DNA from 3 places in the Shewanella sp. MF05960 genome. Region 2 is predicted to be linked to each of the others. Evidence: predicted binding sites of a transcription regulator. Region 2 holds the regulator's gene; each other region holds the start of a gene.
What was found. The regulator sigma-54, encoded in region 2, starts transcription at its own class of promoters, with help from an activator protein. The targets are predictions, from matches to a motif close to GTTGGCACGNNNNTNGNNT.
Positions count from the first base shown of each region.

Region 1: nirB (nitrite reductase large subunit NirB) is a predicted target of sigma-54. The motif match lies at 2,757-2,775, and genes of this name have one in related genera.
Region 3: ACROAE_RS15970 (flagellar hook-length control protein FliK) is a predicted target of sigma-54. The motif match lies at 4,099-4,117, and genes of this name have one in related genera.

Region 1 covers NZ_JBOZPS010000003.1:178,914-185,210, reverse strand. The annotation lists gene cobA (uroporphyrinogen-III C-methyltransferase) at 1-867, shown strand, start outside; gene ACROAE_RS04220 (glycosyl transferase) at 860-2,035, shown strand; gene ACROAE_RS04215 (ANTAR domain-containing response regulator) at 2,023-2,628, shown strand; gene nirB (nitrite reductase large subunit NirB) at 2,938-5,568, shown strand; gene nirD (nitrite reductase small subunit NirD) at 5,565-5,891, shown strand; gene ACROAE_RS04200 (NarK family nitrate/nitrite MFS transporter) at 5,903-6,297, shown strand, end outside.
Region 2 covers NZ_JBOZPS010000004.1:193,180-199,476, reverse strand. The annotation lists gene ACROAE_RS05745 (HPr family phosphocarrier protein) at 1-42, opposite strand, end outside; gene rapZ (RNase adapter RapZ) at 63-926, opposite strand; gene ptsN (PTS IIA-like nitrogen regulatory protein PtsN) at 923-1,366, opposite strand; gene hpf (ribosome hibernation promoting factor) at 1,369-1,656, opposite strand; gene ACROAE_RS05725 (RNA polymerase factor sigma-54) at 1,681-3,165, opposite strand; gene lptB (LPS export ABC transporter ATP-binding protein) at 3,574-4,305, opposite strand; gene lptA (lipopolysaccharide transport periplasmic protein LptA) at 4,302-4,883, opposite strand; gene lptC (LPS export ABC transporter periplasmic protein LptC) at 4,870-5,430, opposite strand; gene kdsC (3-deoxy-manno-octulosonate-8-phosphatase KdsC) at 5,427-5,990, opposite strand; gene ACROAE_RS05700 (KpsF/GutQ family sugar-phosphate isomerase) at 5,993-6,297, opposite strand, start outside.
Region 3 covers NZ_JBOZPS010000017.1:31,465-37,761, forward strand. The annotation lists gene fliG (flagellar motor switch protein FliG) at 1-942, shown strand, start outside; gene fliH (flagellar assembly protein FliH) at 1,004-2,155, shown strand; gene fliI (flagellar protein export ATPase FliI) at 2,152-3,492, shown strand; gene fliJ (flagellar export protein FliJ) at 3,496-3,942, shown strand; gene ACROAE_RS15970 (flagellar hook-length control protein FliK) at 4,299-5,969, shown strand; gene fliL (flagellar basal body-associated protein FliL) at 6,062-6,297, shown strand, end outside.

The sequences.
Region 1 (6,297 bases), on a different contig from region 2:
ATGGTAGATGGATTAATCAAAGGTGTTAACTCTGTTGGCGTCGCTTGTGCCGATGCGCTGCAAGCGGGTGAGGTTGCCATTGTTGGTGCTGGGTGTGGTCAACTCGATTTAATGACCATAAAAGCTGCGCGTATTGTTGCCCAAGCAGATGCATTAGTTTACGACAGCCTAGTGAGTAGCGATATTTTGACTTTAGTTGATACACATTGTCAGCGTCACTTTGTCGGTAAGCGTTGCGGCCAACCAAGTATTAAACAAGATGATATCAATGCGCTATTACTCAAGCTTGCGCTACAAGGTTTGAAAGTGGTGCGCTTAAAAGGTGGCGACCCACATATTTTTGGCCGTGGATCTGAAGAAGCGCTTTATCTCGCCAAGCAGGGTATTCGTTCACAATTTATTACCGGCGTCACTGCTGCTTTAGGTTGTGCATCAAGCACAGGGATCCCACTGACGTTTCGCGGCATGGCTCGCAGTGTCACGCTGATCACTGGCACAAAAATGACCGATGTTGATAACGCTGTTGCGCCTAGCCAGTGGCAAGCATTATTAGCTGCGCAGTCGACCTTGGTTTTTTATATGGGAAAAGAGCAAGCGTCGCGTATTGCAACTGGCTTACTTACAGCACAATGCACCGCCAGTTTACCTGTCGCATTTATCACTAATGGAGGTCGGCCTAATCAAATTGTAACGTTTGCGACAGTGACTTCAATGGCTGATGCAGCGTTAACCATTAAAGACTCAGGACCCACGTTAATCATTATTGGCGAGGTGGTCAGTGTCGGCCAGCAACTTGCCTGTTTACTTGATGATATCGACTTGTCATCTTCACAGGTCAATACACAATATGAGGCGCTGTATGCCTAAAATAGGTGAATTAACCCTGACATCTGCCGAAACATTTGATTTTCGGTTATTGATAAAAGCGTTGGGTAAAGGCGAAAAGGGATCTCGTTCGTTAACGTTTGCAGAAGCAAGTCTGTTACTCGAAGGGTTTGCGTTAGGGCATGCCACGCGAGTGCAAATGGCGAGCGCAATGATGCTTATGCGAGTTCGCGGCGAAACCGTGGATGAAGTTGCCGGAATAGTCGCGGGATTACGTCATACGTTACATAGTGATTGGCAGTCTTTATCAGTCGATATTGATTGGCCTGTTTATGCAGGTAAACGTGAACAATTACCTTGGTTATTGCTGGTGGCAACATTGCTGGCTAAGCAAGGTGTCCGTGTGATGCTGCATGGCGATAGCCAAGCGTTACCGCATCGCCGTCATGTTGAGTCATGTTTAGATGCATTAAGTATTCGGTGTTGCACCACCCCTCAAAGTGCAGCGTTAGCATTAGCGTCTGACGGTATTGTCTATGTGCGCGCAGGTGACTTAGCCCCCGTGTTAGATGATTGTCGTCAATTGCATCAAGAATTGGGATTACGCAGCGTCATTCAAACCGCTGCACGCTGTATTAATCCAAGTAACGCTCCAATCAGTTTGCGCAGTTATTTTCACCCAGGCTTAGATGATTTGCATCAACAGGTCAGCGAAGCATTATTTGCTAATAATGAATATCCACCCGGTCATGTTGCGATTTTTAAAGGCTTGCAAGGCGAAACAGAATTTAACCCCAGAGTGGCTACGTTAATGAAAGTCGTCAGTAAAAAAGCGGCCAATGTAACCGTGTCTAGCTCGACTATTCCGACATTATTAGCAGGCTTTTGTGGTGCAAAAGTGGGTCAGGCTGACCTGTCTAGCGACATACTTGCGCTGTTATGGCGCGAAACTCAGCCATTATTGGCAACTGAGCTTAGTGGTGTTATGTCGCGCACCATGATTGAGCAAGCATTGAGTAGTATTAGCGCGACATTAACTGCCGTAATACTGTTACTGAATCAGCAATCCCATATGGCGGGCGGTTCGCAACAATCATTGACGGTAGAGCAGGCCATTAGTTTAAGCCAGCAGTGTTGGGCAAATCGTTTGAGTGATGCGAATAACCTATTGGCTCAATGGCACAAAAAGGAGCGACCATGCGCAGTTTAATTTTTTGTGATGCAGGCTTTTCACTGGTGCCTGTCGTTGATTGTGATGTGGTGCAATACCAAGCTTGTTTGGCGGCATTTGGGCATGTCAGTGTGTTGACGTCAATTAGTCAAATTGAGCAACGTTTACATCAACAACATGTTGATACTTTACTTATTCTAACTGACCAATTGCATAGTCAAATTCAGGGGTTAATACAACGCACTTTGGCCATTAAACCTATGGTGATTATTGTTAATGCCAAGTCATGGCAACAAGATGTACTGTCACAATTACTTGATTGCGGACGAATCACTTTTATTCCCGACATGTTAACGGTGAACCGGTTAACCAGCGTGATTAGTTTGGCACAAATTCGCTTTAATGCCGCCAGTAAAACGCTCGCAGAATTTAAAAAATTAGACGACGAGATCCGGAGCATTAAATTGCTGAGTAGGGCTAAGTTGATTGTGATGCAACAAGGGTTTGATGAAACTAAAGCACACCAGATTATACAGCAGCAAGCGATGTTAAAAGGCATGTCGATGGCGCAAATGTCCGCGCAAATTATTGCGCTGGTTAGCCAATCTGACCGTGCTCGTTTGGCGGAGTAAATAACATTGAACAGTGATGGTGCGCCCAATGTTGGTGCGGTTGAGCCTAAAAAGGACGTGTTATCACTACAAAGTTAACGTTGAATATTTAAAGTCTTTATAAATCAATTTATTACATAGTTTTATTTGTTGGCATAGAGTCTGCAACATCACAGTATGATACTGCAACGCATTAATGGGACATAACCCATAAAAGCACGAACAGTAAAATTTAAAAAAATCGGGATTGTAACTGGCAATGGCGCCAACTCTTTAACAGGAGTTGGCGCCATTTTGTTTTTTACCATCCAAGGCATGAAGGAGCAGGAAATGACAGTCTCAAAACCCAAATTAGTGGTCGTTGGCAATGGCATGGTGGGTCATCACTTTATTGAGCAATTATGCAGTCTAGGGCTGAATAAAACCTTTGAAGTACATGTGTTTGGCGAAGAGCCTCGTCCAGCCTATGACCGAGTGCAGTTATCTAAATATTTTGAGACAGGCAGTGCCGATCCGTTAATGCTAACCAGTGCGCAGGATTATCAAGATTGGGGCATTAATCTGCATTTAAATACTCCCATCACGGCGATTGATATCGCAGCGAAAACCGTCACAAGTGCCCAAGGTGAATGTTACTCGTATACCCGATTAATTTTGGCGACTGGTTCGTTTCCATTTGTGCCGCCAATACAAGGCAACGATCGCGCTCAATGTTTAGTCTATCGCACCATTGAAGATCTTGAGGCTATTCAAGCAGCGGCGAAAAATAGTCAGGTCGGGGTGGTTGTCGGCGGCGGACTACTGGGCTTAGAAGCGGCAAATGCCATGATGCAACTTGGGGTGAAAACCCATGTTGTCGAGTTTGCGCCACAATTGATGCCCGTTCAGCTTAATGATAAAGCCGGTGAATTGCTGTGCAGTAAAATCGAGCAGCTCGGGGTGAGTGTGCATACCTCAAAAGCAACGACCGCCATTATTGATGGTGAAACTGCACTGCACCGCATGACATTTAATGATGAATCTTTTCTTGAAACCGACATGATTGTCTTTTCTGCCGGTATTCGCCCACAGGATGCTTTAGCCCGCGTGTCAAATATCAGCATTGGTGAGCGTGGCGGTATTGAAATTGACGATCACTGCCTAACATCAGCTCCCGATGTGTATGCCATCGGCGAATGTGCATTATGGCAACAAAAAATATTTGGTTTAGTGGCACCCGGTTATCAAATGGCACGTGTTGTTGCTTCACATATTGCCTCATTATCATCAAGCTCCCCAAGCCAATCGTTTACCGGTGCTGATATGAGTACCAAGCTTAAACTCTTAGGCGTCGATGTGGCCGCTATTGGCGCAAGCCGTGGTTTTGAGGATGCTCAATTTGTTGAGTTGTCTGATAATCAAACGGGTATTTATAAAAAGCTCTGGCTTGATGACAGTGGTAAGTATTTAAAAGGCGCGGTACTCATTGGCGACAATAGCGATTACAGCCGCTTACTGGATTTGTATTTGTCTCAGGATGAAATTGCAGGCTCTGCAGTTGAGTTATTACTTGCGGGTGCTGAAGATGAAGCCGACTTAAAAGACACCTCTATTGTATGTTCTTGTCATCAAGTGACGAAAGGCGACATTGTTGAAGCGGTTTCAGCTGGCAATCATAAGATGGCTGAAATTAAATCGTGTACCCGCGCAGCGTCGGGTTGCGGCGGTTGTGCGCCATTAGTGCAAAAAATTATTGATCAAACCTTGCAAGCTGCTGGGCTTGATTTTAATGCCGGTATTTGTGCGCATTTTGATCGCGACAGACAAGCTTTGTATCACCTATGCCAAGTGGAAGGCATTAATGACTTTGATTCATTAATGCGTCAACACGGCAAACCTTCAGCAAGCGGCCACACGTATGGTTGCGATATTTGTAAACCCGCAGCCGCCTCGATTTTTGCCAGTTTACAAAACCAATATGTATTAAACCAAGACAGCGGCCATGTTCAGCTGCAAGACACCAATGATGCGTATTTAGGCAATATCCAAAAAGACGGCACTTATTCTATTGTGCCACGGGTTGCCGGTGGCGAAATTACCCCAGCCAAGTTGATTTCAATGGGGCAGATTGCTCAAGAGTATGACTTATATACCAAAATCACAGGTGGGCAGCGTATCGATATGTTTGGTGCAACCTTGTCACAATTACCTGAAATTTGGCAAAAACTCATTGATGCAGGGTTTGAAACGGGACACGCCTACGGCAAGTCTTTAAGAACGGTTAAGTCTTGTGTCGGCAGTACCTGGTGCCGTTATGGCGTGCAAGATGCGGTGGGTTTTGCCATCGATTTAGAAAATCGTTACAAGGGCCTACGTAGCCCGCATAAATTGAAGTTTGCCGTATCGGGATGTACTCGCGAATGCGCCGAAGCACAAAGTAAAGATATCGGCATTATCGCAACCGACAAAGGTTGGAACCTCTATGTGGCAGGCAATGGCGGTATGCGTCCACGTCACGGTGATTTGTTTGCTACCGATTTATCGACCGAAACGCTTTATCAATACATCGACCGTATTTTGATGTTTTACGTTAAAACCGCCGACAAACTGCAGCGCACCTCTACCTGGATGGATTCATTAGAAGGTGGTTTAGCATATTTAAAATCAGTGGTCATTGATGACGCGCTGGGGATCAACTCAACCCTCGAACAACAGATGGAGTTGATTGCAGCAACGTATCAATGTGAATGGAAAACCAGTCTTGAACAACCGGCATTCTTAGCGCGCTTTAATGAGTTTGTTAACCCAAGCCAGGCACCTGTTGCAGATGCTAATGCATACCAACGAGTGCGCGATCAGCGCTTCCCTAATGGTAAAGATACCGGTGCAGGCAACATTGCGATTAAACAGATTACTGAGCAAAAAATTACCGAGCAGCAAACCACTGAGCAACAAGCAAAAGCAGATGAGGTATTAGCATGAGTTGGATTAATGTGTGTGAAGAAACAAGCTTACCCATAGGCACAGGTGTTGCTGCCTGGGTTGCCGGAAAGGCAGTGGCTATTTTTAACTTAGGCAAAGATGGTTTGTATGCCATCGATAATGTCGACCCCGCCTCAGGCGTGGGCTTATTAGCTCGCGGATTAATTTGTGAAATGGACGGTGAACTGTGCGTGGCATCGCCGTTATACAAACAACATTATCGATTAACCACAGGCGTGTGCATTGAAGATACGTCATTAATTGCCAGTCCGTTTGATATTAAAACTGAACAGGGAGATGTCCTTGTATTAGCCAAAGCATAAGGAGTATTACGATGAGTGCTGAAAAATTTAAGTTATTTTCTTTTAACGGCAAAATGAAGATTATGCATTTAAGCTGGATGGCTTTTTTTATCACCTTCGTGGTGTGGTTTAACGCCGCACCGCTGGTGAGTGTGATTGCCGACAGCTTAGGGCTGACGACCGCACAAATTAAAACCTTGTTGATCCTCAACGTTGCTTTAACCATTCCTGCGCGGATTATTATCGGGATGGTGACCGATAAATACGGACCGCGGATAACCTATTCGGCGTTACTCGCCATTTGTTCTATTCCGTGCTTTATGTTTGCCGTTGCCGATTCATTTGAACAGCTCGCATTAGCCCGTTTTTTAATTGGCTTTATTGGTGCCGGTTTTGTGATTGGTATTCGTATGGTCAGTGAATGGTT
Region 2 (6,297 bases):
TAAACCTAATTTATTTGAGATGGTGACTTGGCGCTCAAGCATGGCTAGCACTCCACATAGGACTAAAGCTGATCTTCACTGATATTTAGCTCTCTGTGGCGGGCGTTGACTGTGTGTTTACTGCCTTGTCTAAATCGCTTAGCGAGTTGGTCTGTGATATAAACTGAGCGATGTTGTCCGCCTGTACAGCCGATGGCGATGGTTAAATAACTGCGATTATTACGCTCTAAATGTGGCATCCAGGTTTCGAATAGATTTTCGATTTGCCAAATAAACTTATTCACCAGAGGCTGACGGCCAAGAAACTCTTGCACAGGCTCATCAAGACCTGTTAATGGTCTTAATTCTATTTCCCAGTGCGGGTTAGGTAAAAAGCGCACGTCGAACATAAAGTCTGCTTCGGTCGGCATACCGTGTTTAAAGCCAAACGATTCAAAATTAATCACTAACTCTTTATCAACACTGCCAAGCAATATTTGTCTTACTTGATCGCTTAGCTCGTAAATATTGAGTGCCGATGTATCGACATAGTGATCAACCATTTTGGCGATAGGTTCGAGTAAGCGGCCTTCTAATTTAATCGCTTCTTGTAATGAAATATGGTTTTTAGATAGTGGGTGTAATCTGCGTGTTTCGCTGTAGCGTTTAAGTAAAACTTTGTCGCTAGAGTTTAAGAAAAAACTGGTAATTTCGGTATCAGGTTGCAGTATTTCAAGTTGTTCTTGAAGCACTTTGCCTTGTTCGGCAATATTGCGCACATCAACACTAATCGCTACTAGGTCATTATTGCCTTTTAACTGAGCCAATAAGGTGCCAATTAGCGGCAATGGCAGGTTATCAACACAGTAATAGCCTAGGTCTTCTAGTACTCTTAATGCTACTGATTTACCTGAGCCTGACCGTCCTGATACGATAACAAGTTTCATGCCGTAATTACCTGATAGAGTTCTGTTGAATCGTGGATTTTACGCAGCTGTTTTAGTACTTGTTTGTCGCTGAGTTTTTGGGCCATCGAAGATAAGGTGCTTAAGTGTTGTTGGCACTGATCTGCAGGAACTAATAATGCAAATAAGATATCGACAGGTTGTTTATCGATGGCATCGAACGAAATGGGTTCTTCGCATTTTACAAAGATCGCAATAGGGTGATCGATTGTCGTTAATCGGCCATGAGGTATTGCAATACCATTACCTATACCTGTGCTACCCATTTTTTCTCTTGCGATAAGGCTTTCAAACACCTCTTGCGAAGACAGGGTCGGGTACTGGGCAGCGACTAAATCGCTGATAAGTTCCAGTACCTTTTTCTTACTGCCCGGTGTGGCACAGGTGGTGCATTCCGGCTGCAGGATGGTACAAAGTTCCATCGTTAGTGTTTTGTATACTTCTCTTTGTGTTTAATTACCTGACGATCGAGCTTATCTATCAGGGCGTCTATTGCTGCATACATGTCTGTATGTTCTGACATTGCAAAAATTTCTCCGCCCTTTAGGCTGACTTTAGCTTCTGCTTTTTGTTGTAATTTTTCTACGTTGAGTACAACGTGAACATTATTGATCTGATCGAAGTGCCGTTCAAGCTTTGAAAACTTTTCCTGAACGTATTCACGTAAAGATTCGGTTATTTCAACATGATGCCCTGATAAATTGATCTGCATTACACTTCTCCATTGTTGAGTGATTTATAAACTCTTACGTTGGTTTGAGGGCGGTATCATCATTGCCTCACGGTATTTTGCAATCGTACGACGAGCAACGTTTATGCCCTGTTCGGCCAGTAGTTGAGCCATTTTGCTGTCGCTAAGCGGCTTTTTCTGGTTTTCTGCAGCAACCAACTTTTTAATAAATGCACGGATTGCTGTCGATGAGCACTCTCCGCCATCATCAGTGCTGACATGACTAGAGAAAAAGTATTTTAATTCAAACAACCCTCGTGGGGTGTGCATGTATTTTTGAGTGGTCACGCGCGAAATGGTCGATTCATGCATTTCTACGGCTTCAGCAATGTCATTTAATACCATAGGTTTCATGGCTTCTTCGCCATATTCGAAAAAACCTTGTTGGAATTGCACAATGCAATTGGCTACTTTTAACAAGGTATCGTTACGGCTTTCAATGCTTTTGATAAACCATTTAGCTTCTTGCAAATGACCTCGTATAAACTGAGTATCAGATGGGTTTTTACTGCTGCGAGCCATTGCTGCATATTGCTGATTAACACCGATTTTAGGCATGTTATCTGGATTGAGTTCAACAACCCAACGGCCATTCTTTTTAAATACTGTGACATCAGGGATCACGTATTCGTCATCGACGGCAGTGATCAATAAGCCAGGACGCGGATTAAGAGATTGAATTAAGGTAATGGCATCACGTAACTCATCTTCTTTTAAACGCGTTTTACGCATTAATAATCTAAAGTCACGCCCAGCGATTAAATCCAAATAATCTTTGATGAGCATTCGCGCATTTTCAATGTGCGGAGTTGAGTCTGCATATTGTGACAGTTGAATGAGTAGACATTCACTAAGGTCACGTGCAGCAACACCTACGGGGTCAAAATGTTGAATTCGCTTTAACACCGCTTGAACCTCATCAAGCTCAACATTTTCATCGCCCATAGCTTCTAGTATTTCTTCAGTGCTTTGGGTTAGATAGCCGCGTTCATCTATTGCGTCAATGATGGCTGTTGCGATGGCAAGGTCGGTGTCTGAAAATGGCGTTAAGTTTTTTTGCCACTCTAAATGTTCATATAAGCCTTCGGTGGTTTCCCCTTGAAAAGGCATATCATCGTCACGCATGCTGGCACTACCAGACCCTGACATCGGTGAGGCGGTATAGACTTCATCCCAGGTCGTGTCCATGGGCATGTCGTCCATAGTTTCTTTACTGATGGATTCTGTGGTGTCGATGGTTGAAGTATCTTTTTCGACACTCACATTACTGTTGTCACTGAAGTCTGTGTCTGATTGATCGCGACTTTCTTTTAAGGGATCTTTAGCTTGAGAAAATTCATCTTCTATTTCAAGCAATGGATTTGAGTCCAGCGCCTGTTGGATTTCTTGCTGTAGCTCCAATGAAGATAATTGCAGCAAGCGGATGGCTTGCTGCAATTGAGGGGTCATAGTGAGATGCTGACCCATTTTAAGTTGGAGTGACGCTTTCATTTACCGCTTATCCCTAGATGATTTCCATAAAAATAACAATCTCGAAAAACTGTAATGGGGTGTCACGTACGTCAATGACATTTCACGCAATTTAGGTATCGTTCAATGGAATGAATTAGATAGGCTAAAAGGCGTATACCCAATCAACTTGAAGATACGTGTTTCAGAGCTTCACCGTGTTTTCAATACTAGGCGCGTTAATGCGGTAATGTAGGCACCTTATAAATTAACGCAACAACGTAGTGGGAACACGGTGAAACTCCCAAGGGGCAAGTTTTACACGCGTTCATGCTGTGTTATTGATTTTGGAAAGGGAACGACCATTAACCGCAATCAATGCCTTGCCTAAACGCGTGTAAATTCTTGCTGAAATCGAGTATCTTCAGGTTGTTTGGGTATATAACTTAACTATAGCTTGAATTGTTCACCTAAGTACACAGCTCGAACTTGTTGATTGCTCAAGATCTCTTCAGGTGTTCCTTCGGCAATTAAATTACCTTGGCTTACGATGTAAGCTCTTTCACATACATCGAGTGTTTCGCGAACATTATGGTCAGTGATCAGTACACCTAATCCACGACTTTTTAGCTGCTGGATAATTTTTTTAATGTCGATAACCGAAATCGGATCAACCCCCGCAAAAGGTTCATCAAGCAAAATGAATTTAGGGTTAGCAGCGAGTGCTCGGGCAATTTCGACTCGACGGCGTTCACCGCCAGACAATGACATGCCTTGGCTGTCGCGAATGTGAGTAATGTGAAACTCTTCCAGTAAATGCTGGAGCTGTTCAATACGTTCGTCATTACTGAGTTCTTTGCGGGTTTGTAACACCGCCATGATATTGTCGTGCACGGTGAGTTTTCGAAAAATACTGGCTTCTTGTGGTAAATAACCAATCCCTTTACGGGCTCTAAGATGCATTGGGTCAGCGGTGAGGTCGTCATTATCAATTAATATACGGCCTTTATCACTTTTGACTAACCCTACAACCATGTAAAACGTGGTTGTTTTACCGGCACCATTAGGGCCAAGTAAACCGACAATTTGCCCCGTTTTTACAGTTAAGCTGACGTCTTTTACGACTTGACGCGCTTTATAGCTTTTGGCTAGGTTTTCAGCTGTTAAGGTAATTTGGCTCATGGTTTTATCTGCTTGTTGACAGGGATCTCAGGCAGCTTTTGTTTTGGCGCTGACTCGTCTTGGAAATTTTCTGGTTGAATAATCGTGATGACGCGATCTTGGCCTTTACCGGTACTCTCAGCAATTAACTCTTGGGCTTTAATGTTGTATTTAATTAGGTTGCCCGTGACTTGGCTGCCTGCTTGGTCTAGCTTGGCATTACCGGTTAACGTCAGAGTTGTTGTGGCGAGATCGTAACTGATTTCGTTGGCACTGGCGGTACCGATGTTACCGTCGTCGAGTTCTTGAGAAAATGTCGCGGGTTTGCCCGTCGCGATTAAGCGTTTTGATACGCCGTTTTTGGGGGTAAATGCGCGTAATTCGTCGGCATTAATATTAATCGTGCCTTGCACAATAGTCACGGGGCCATTAAAGACAATTTGATTGTTTTTAATGTCGGCAGATTGGCTCACTGCAGCAATTTTCAATTCTTGTTTGAGATCACCTTGTTTTGCCATTGCTGGAATGCTCAGCATGCAAAGTAAGCCACTTAATAGTAATGCGGCATTGGCGCGAGGATGTCGATTATTGTGACTCATATGTTCCTTCTACTTTGCTTAGTAGCGATAATTTTTGCGTATTCAAGTCAGCATGTAGGCCTAAGCCTTGGATCATAAACCCTTTACCTTTGATATACACCATCTCTTGTGAGCTGCCTATCATGGTCGTTAAATCTAGGGTGACTGCTTGTGTGGTCACTGACTGTAACGGTTCTTCAATATCAATTGCATCGATAATAACATTATTTTCTAAGCTGACTTTATTGCTCTGTTTATTTAATTGTCCTTTGTCAGCACTGAGTTGCCACTGTGCTTTACCATTTTCTGGGTAAATTAAATAAACGGGATCAGTAAAGTGGGTGATATCGCTGGAAGCATAATGCTCCATATGCTTCGCGGTGACTTTACTGGCAATCAAACCTTGTTCATTGTATTCGGTTGTGCGTAAGTCGTTGGCGACAAAGTCCGGACGCTCAATACCTATCACTTTTACGGCATCCATTTCACTGCGTTTTACTTGCGTTTGCCAATACAACACAAGGGCAAGGCCGAAAAATGCCGCTATCGCGATGGTAACTCTGTTCATATACTCATACCGTGGGCACTGGTGAATTTGTCTTGGCTTAATAATAGTAAATCTGTGAGTTCACGCAATGCACCATGGCCACCATTGAGACTCGTCGTCATATGGCAATGTTGTTTAACAAATGGGTGACCGTCGGCCACACAAACCGCAAGACCCGCGGCTTTCATCACAGGTAAATCGACCATGTCATCACCAATGTAAGCCACTTCGTCTGGGGTGACATTATATAAAGACAATAACGCTTCAAATGGTTCAAACTTATTATCGATGCCTTGATAAATGTGTTTAACCCCCAGTGCAGTCATACGGGTTTCAACAATTTTAGATTTACGGCCTGTTATCACGGCGACATGAATGCCGCTAGTGAGGGCAGATCGCACGCCATAACCATCGCGAGTGTGGAAAGCTTTTAACTCTTCGCCGGCATTACTAAGGTAAATTCGGCCGTCAGAAAACACGCCATCAACATCGCATATTAACAATTTGATTTTTTTAGCACGTTGCCAAATATCATCGCTGATTGGTCCGTAAAAACCTGAGTGAGTGGTTGTGTCTGACATGGTTAAATAACTCCTGCTTTAACCATATCGAGCATATTTAGCGCGCCGATCGGTTGATGTTGTGGGTTAACGACAATCAGTCCGTTAATATTTCGTTCTTCCATGATTTGCAGTGCTTGTGCCGCTAAAATACCGCTAGGGCTAGTGACACAATTTTTGGTCATTACCTGCGAAATAGGTGTGGTGCGTAAGTTAACTTCGGCATCGATAATGCGGCGCAAATCACCATCAGTAAAAATACCGACTAGGGTGTTCGTTTTATCGACTATGGCGGTCATGCCAAGGCCTTTTTTCGATATTTCGTACA
Region 3 (6,297 bases), on a different contig from region 2:
GCCGATGCCGCGTCAATTTTAAAACACTTAGAGCCTAAGCAGGTGCAAAAAGTGGGTATGGCGATGGCAGCCATGGATGACTTTGGTCAAGAAAAAGTCATTGGTGTGCACAAGTTATTTTTAGATGATATTCAAAAATTCTCTTCAATTGGTTTTAACAGCGAAGAGTTTGTGCGCAAAGCGTTAACCGCGGCATTAGGCGAAGACAAAGCCGGTAATTTGATTGAACAAATTATTATGGGTAGCGGTGCCAAAGGACTAGACTCGTTAAAATGGATGGACGCTCGCCAGGTGGCGACTATTATTCAAAACGAACATCCACAAATTCAAACCATTGTGTTGTCTTATTTAGAACCCGATCAAGCGGCTGAAATTTTTAGCCAGTTCCCTGAAAACACTCGTTTAGATTTAATGATGCGTATTGCCAATCTTGAAGAAGTTCAGCCTGCAGCATTGCAAGAGTTGAATGACATTATGGAGAAACAATTTGCGGGTCAAGGTGGCGCACAAGCGGCGAAAATGGGCGGCTTAAAAGCGGCTGCAAACATTATGAACTACCTCGATACCGGCGTAGAAAGCCAGATTATGGAAACCATGCGTGAGTCTGATGAAGAGATGGCGCAGCAAATTCAAGATATGATGTTTGTGTTTGAAAACCTGATTGATGTTGATGATCGGGGTATTCAAGCCTTGTTACGTGAAGTGCAGCAAGATGTGCTGATGAAGGCACTTAAAGGGGCTGATGAAGCCTTAAAAGAGAAAATCTTAGGCAATATGTCTAAACGTGCTGCAGAATTATTGCGTGACGATCTTGAAGCCATGGGTCCCATTCGTATCAGTGAAGTGGAAGTGGCTCAAAAAGAAATTCTGTCTATTGCACGTCGCTTAAGCGACAGTGGTGAAATTATGCTGGGCGGTGGTGGCGGTGACGAGTTCTTATAATCGGTCGTTTGAGTGCCGTTATTTCCGATAGCTAATTTACTAACAATACAAGTGATTGATTATGTCTGAATCCAAATCGTCTAAAAATGTCCTCAGTGTCGATGATGAAGTTGAATTCAGTCATTGGCAGCTTCCTGATATCACGCGAGATAAAAGCCAAGATCCTTCTAATATGTTTGGTAAGTCATCTGAGCCTTACCAAACCAAACCTGTGACCGCTGAAAAATCAATGGCTCCGCCAACCATGGCGCAAATTGAAGATATTCGCGCTGCTGCGGAACAAGAAGGGTTTGAGCAGGGCAAGCAAGACGGTTATCAACAAGGTTTAGAGCAAGGCCGTTTAGAAGGCTTAGAGCAAGGCCACAGTGAAGGTTTTACTCAAGGTGAACAACAGGGCCTTGAAGCTGGGCAAGTAGCCGTTAACCAATTGGTTGAGCAACTCACGCAGCTTATCGCTCAGTTCGAACAACCGTTATCTGTTTTAGACGCTGAGATTGAAGCGGAATTACTGGCGATGACAATGAGTTTAGCTAAGTCAGTGATTGGTCATGAATTAAAAACCCATCCAGAGCATATTTTGTCGGCACTTCGTCAAGGTGTTGACGCACTGCCGTTAAAAGAGCAAAGGGTTAAGCTACGCTTAAACCAGCACGATGCCGATATCGTGTCGCAAAACTACCCGCCAGAACAACTGCTAAAAAATCAATGGCAAATCGATATCGACCCGACGTTATCAAACGGTGATTGCATGATTGAAAGCGTGCGTTCTTCAGTCGACTTACGGGTTAAACAACGTATTGATCAAGTGTTTACTGAGCTTGAAGAGCAGGCCACTCAGCTGACTAAAAATGCCCAACAGTTAAAAACTACAACCCCTAATTATCAATCATCTGAAGTTGAAGATTTAGCTGCTTATACGCAAGCATCTGCTGAGCAGGCTCATGTTGACGATGAGAGTACATCATCAGTTGATCAAGTTGACTCATCACAAACGGACTCTTCACAAATCGATCGCATAGAAGATAGCCATGCGAAAGCGGCTTTATCGCCTGCCATTAATGAACAACAAAATGTAAATGATCCATCACAACAAGTCCCGATAACGCCAGATACGATTAGTGTTGATGATACTGCGAGAGTTGATGAAGCCGCTAATGTTGATGCCACTAATGTTGATGCCACTAATGTTGATACTGCTAAGGACAATGGATGAACCATCGTCAACAGCAGTTGCTGAATAAATTTAGCGTTCATCACAAAAAAGTGTTGCCTCTGCGCCCTGTGGCCAGTGGTCAATTAGTGCGTGTTGTCGGGTTAACCCTTGAAGCCACTGGATGTCGTGCGCCTGTAGGCAGCTTGTGTTCAATTGAAACCATGGTGGGCGAGTTAGTGGCTGAAGTGGTCGGTTTTGATGATAAATTACTGTACTTGATGCCAATTGAAGAGCTGCGCGGCGTATTACCAGGCGCTCGAGTGACACCGTTAGGTGAGCAATCGAGTTTAAATGTAGGCATGTCGTTACTCGGACGAGTGCTCGATGGCAGTGGTGCACCGTTAGACGGTTTAGGACCATTGAATACTGACCACCAAGCTGCTCGTCACGGACCCAATATTAATCCCTTGTCTCGACGAGCGATTACCGAGCCTTTAGACGTCGGTGTAAGAGCGATTAACTCGATGCTCACCGTTGGTAAAGGTCAACGTATGGGCTTGTTTGCTGGCTCTGGTGTCGGTAAAAGTGTGCTCCTTGGCATGATGACTCGCGGTTCTACCGCTGACATTATTGTGGTTGGGCTGGTGGGCGAGCGTGGCCGTGAAGTTAAAGAATTTATTGAAGAGATTTTAGGTGAGGAAGGCCGAGCACGTTCTGTTGTCGTTGCCGCGCCAGCAGATACTTCACCATTAATGCGTTTACGCGCGTGTGAAACCTCTACGCGTATTGCCGAGTATTTCCGTGATTTAGGTTATGACGTGTTATTGCTGATGGACAGTTTAACCCGTTATGCCCAGGCTCAGCGTGAAGTTGCGTTAGCGGTGGGTGAACCGCCAGCCACTAAAGGCTATCCACCATCGGTGTTTGCAAAATTACCCAGACTCGTTGAACGAGCGGGTAATGGCGGTCCTGGTCAAGGCTCTATTACCGCATTTTATACTGTGCTAACAGAAGGTGATGATCAGCAAGATCCGATTGCCGACGCTTCTCGTGCCATTTTAGACGGCCACGTGGTGTTATCTCGCCAGCTCGCAGACTCTGGGCATTACCCGGCTATTGATGTGGAAGCCTCTATTAGTCGTGTGGCGCCAATGGTGATAAGTGGTGAGCATCTAGAAGCGATGCGTCGTGTAAAACAAATGTATTCGTTGTATCAGCAAAATCGTGATTTGATTTCTATCGGCGCTTATTCACAAGGCAGCGATCCGCGCATTGATAATGCCATTCGTTTACAGCCTGCAATGAATGCATTTTTACGTCAGGGCTTTAAAGAACCTGTGAGCTTTGATGACAGTAAACTCATGCTGACGCAAATTGCCGCGCAGTGCCAAGGTTAATCCATGGCTAAAACAGATCCGTTAGTCACCGTACTTAAATTAGCTGTTGCCGCAGAAGAGAAAGCCGCGTTGCAATTAAAAGCCGCTCAATTTGAACGCCAAAAGCGCCAGGGGCAGCTTGATGCGCTAAATAATTACCGCTTAGATTACATGAAGCAAATGGAAGGCCACACCGGCACCACATTACGTGCTAATCAATATCATCAGTTTCATCAATTTATTCGCCAGGTTGATCAGGCCATTTTACAACAAGTGGCCGTGGTTAAAGACGGTGAAAAACAAGTGGGTTATCGTCAGCAACATTGGCAAGAGACTCAACAAAAGCGTAAAGCGGTTGAGATGTTGTTGGCTAAAAAAGCCACCAAAGAGCAAATGGCTGAGTCAAAACGCGAACAAAAAATGTCTGATGAGTTTGCGATGCAGCAATATTTTCGGCAGAAGATGAAGTAGTTTGTTGAATCAGAATTTATCAAGGTTTGCTTGTCAGCAGTAGATTATCAGCATTAGATTGTCAGCATTAGATTGTCAGCATTAGATTATTAGTATTTTTACCTTATTTTTACCTCAGTTTTTGGCCTCAATGTTTAACTTTAGTGTTTTTAAACAAGTGGCACTTAAATTGCTTGATTCTGTTCATAGAAAAACACATCGTCAGCGAAGTGACAGTACTAAGTGGATTTTTAAAGTCCATGTTAGTTGCTGTCGGGTTATCTACATACCAATGTGACAGTGCATAACGTACTTGATATTGACCCCTTTCGAGATGATATTTCACCAAACTTGATTTGATTTAAGTGGAGCCGATTATGCAGCAGATGAGCAATATCTTACTTAGCAATAGCAGTAAATCTGCCGATGTGGGTTTGAAAGGTAACAAGCAAGATGTTGAAAATACGTCATTCTTATCTACTTTTAATCAGGCGAGCGAATCAAGTGCAGAAGTAAAAAATGCTAGCGTTAAAACCGTAGACTCAAATGTCGAAGTGCCAATATATGATGCCGATATCGAAAACGAACTCAATAAAACAGCTGAGCAACTTTCTGATGAAAATTCAGATGCAGAGATGATTTTTGCTCAGCTGACGATGGCCGATACTTTAGGTAAGCGTAATCCTCATGGCGGAAATGAATTGCCGTATGTCGATAAGAGCGGTGTTTACACGCAACAGGGCGCCACTTTAGAACCCATTTTTAATTCGCCTAATGTAATCGGAAATACATTAGGTGACTTAACGTTTGAACAAATTGATTTAGATTCTCTTGATAGTAAAAGCAGTGAATTCAATGTCGATGAGTTATTTACCGAAACAATTCATTTATCTCCTTCGTCTTCATCTTCACTCGTTATCTCAGAGCTTAATCCCGAGCAATTAGCCAATTTAATGGCATTTAGCAAACTTTCTCGCACTGAATTACAAGCACTAGATGCTGAAGCATTAGGTGAGTTAGTGAGCGATTTTAATTTACAAATGCCCGTTGTGGATGAGTCTATTTTAGCGATGGCTGAGCTCGAACTTGAAAGTATTGATGATACTTCGGTTAATGTGCTTAATACTTACCAGCAAAGCGAGATAGATAAAGCGCTTGTTGTGAATGCGAGAGTTAAAGATCAAGGCGCTACTATGGCGCAATTGGATGTTGAGTTAACATCAATCCCATCTTCAGTGACACTGAGTGCGAGTATCGCATCATCATTCAGCGCGGAGTTAAGCGCCTCTCAGTCTGATCAGAATATGACATCAACTTTGGCTGCAGATGCTAAAGCTATTTTAGGTGATAAAACGCGGATCGATGGTAATATTCAACCTGTTGCTGCTGAGGTAAAAGCCTTAGAAAAAGCTGATTTTTCGGTGGTGTTAGATTCTGTTGCAGGTAAGCGTGCTAATGAATCTAGTGTAAACGTTAACTCCGCCAATAACGGACTTGATATGTTTGCTGATGTCAGTGAAGTTGACAATAAGTCGTTACAAAATCAAAGTAGCTTTACGCCTGTGCACAAGAGTGAGGTACCGCAATTTCAACTCTCATTAAGGCCACAGTCGGAGGCGGGCAGCCAGATGCAGGAGATGATCCAAAAGTTTTCTCCTGTCATGAAGCAACAGTTAATCACCATGGTGAGTAATGGTATTCAGCAAGCCGAAATTCGTCTTGATCCACCAGAGCTAGGTCATTTAACGGTAAAAATACAAATTCAGGGTGATCAAACTCAAGTGCAATTCCATGTTGCGCAGTCGCAAACTCGCGATCTTGTTGAGCAAGCTATTCCTCGTTTACGTGACATGCTTGCAAGTGAAGGGTTACAACTGACCGACAGCAAGGTATCGCAAGGCGGTAGCGGACGAGAGCAGCAACAAGAGTCATCTGAACATCAAGGCCAGTCATCTGATGGTCAATTGGACGAAATATCAACACAAGACATCAGCTTGATGACAAATACATCAAGGAGTTTACATTCTGCTATAGATTATTATGCTTAAGCAGGTAACCTATACACATAATATGACTTTTTAATAACAATGGGTTATTGAGCTCGTCATCAAGTTAGTCACATTGTTTATTGGGAACCTTTATGGCTGAAGAATTAGAGTTAGAAGAGACTGCAACCGGCGGGAAAAAGAAGAACAAGCTGGTGTTATTTGGTGGCATAGGTTTGGTTGTGCTTTTATTAGCCGCGGGTGGTGCCTGGTTTTTTATGGGGTCAGATGATCCTGCTCCTGTTACACCGGTTGCTGAAGGTGCAGATGCTACCCAGTCAGAAGCTGAGGCGGTTGTCTCTGCTCAAGCAGATTATGTCGGTATGCCGAG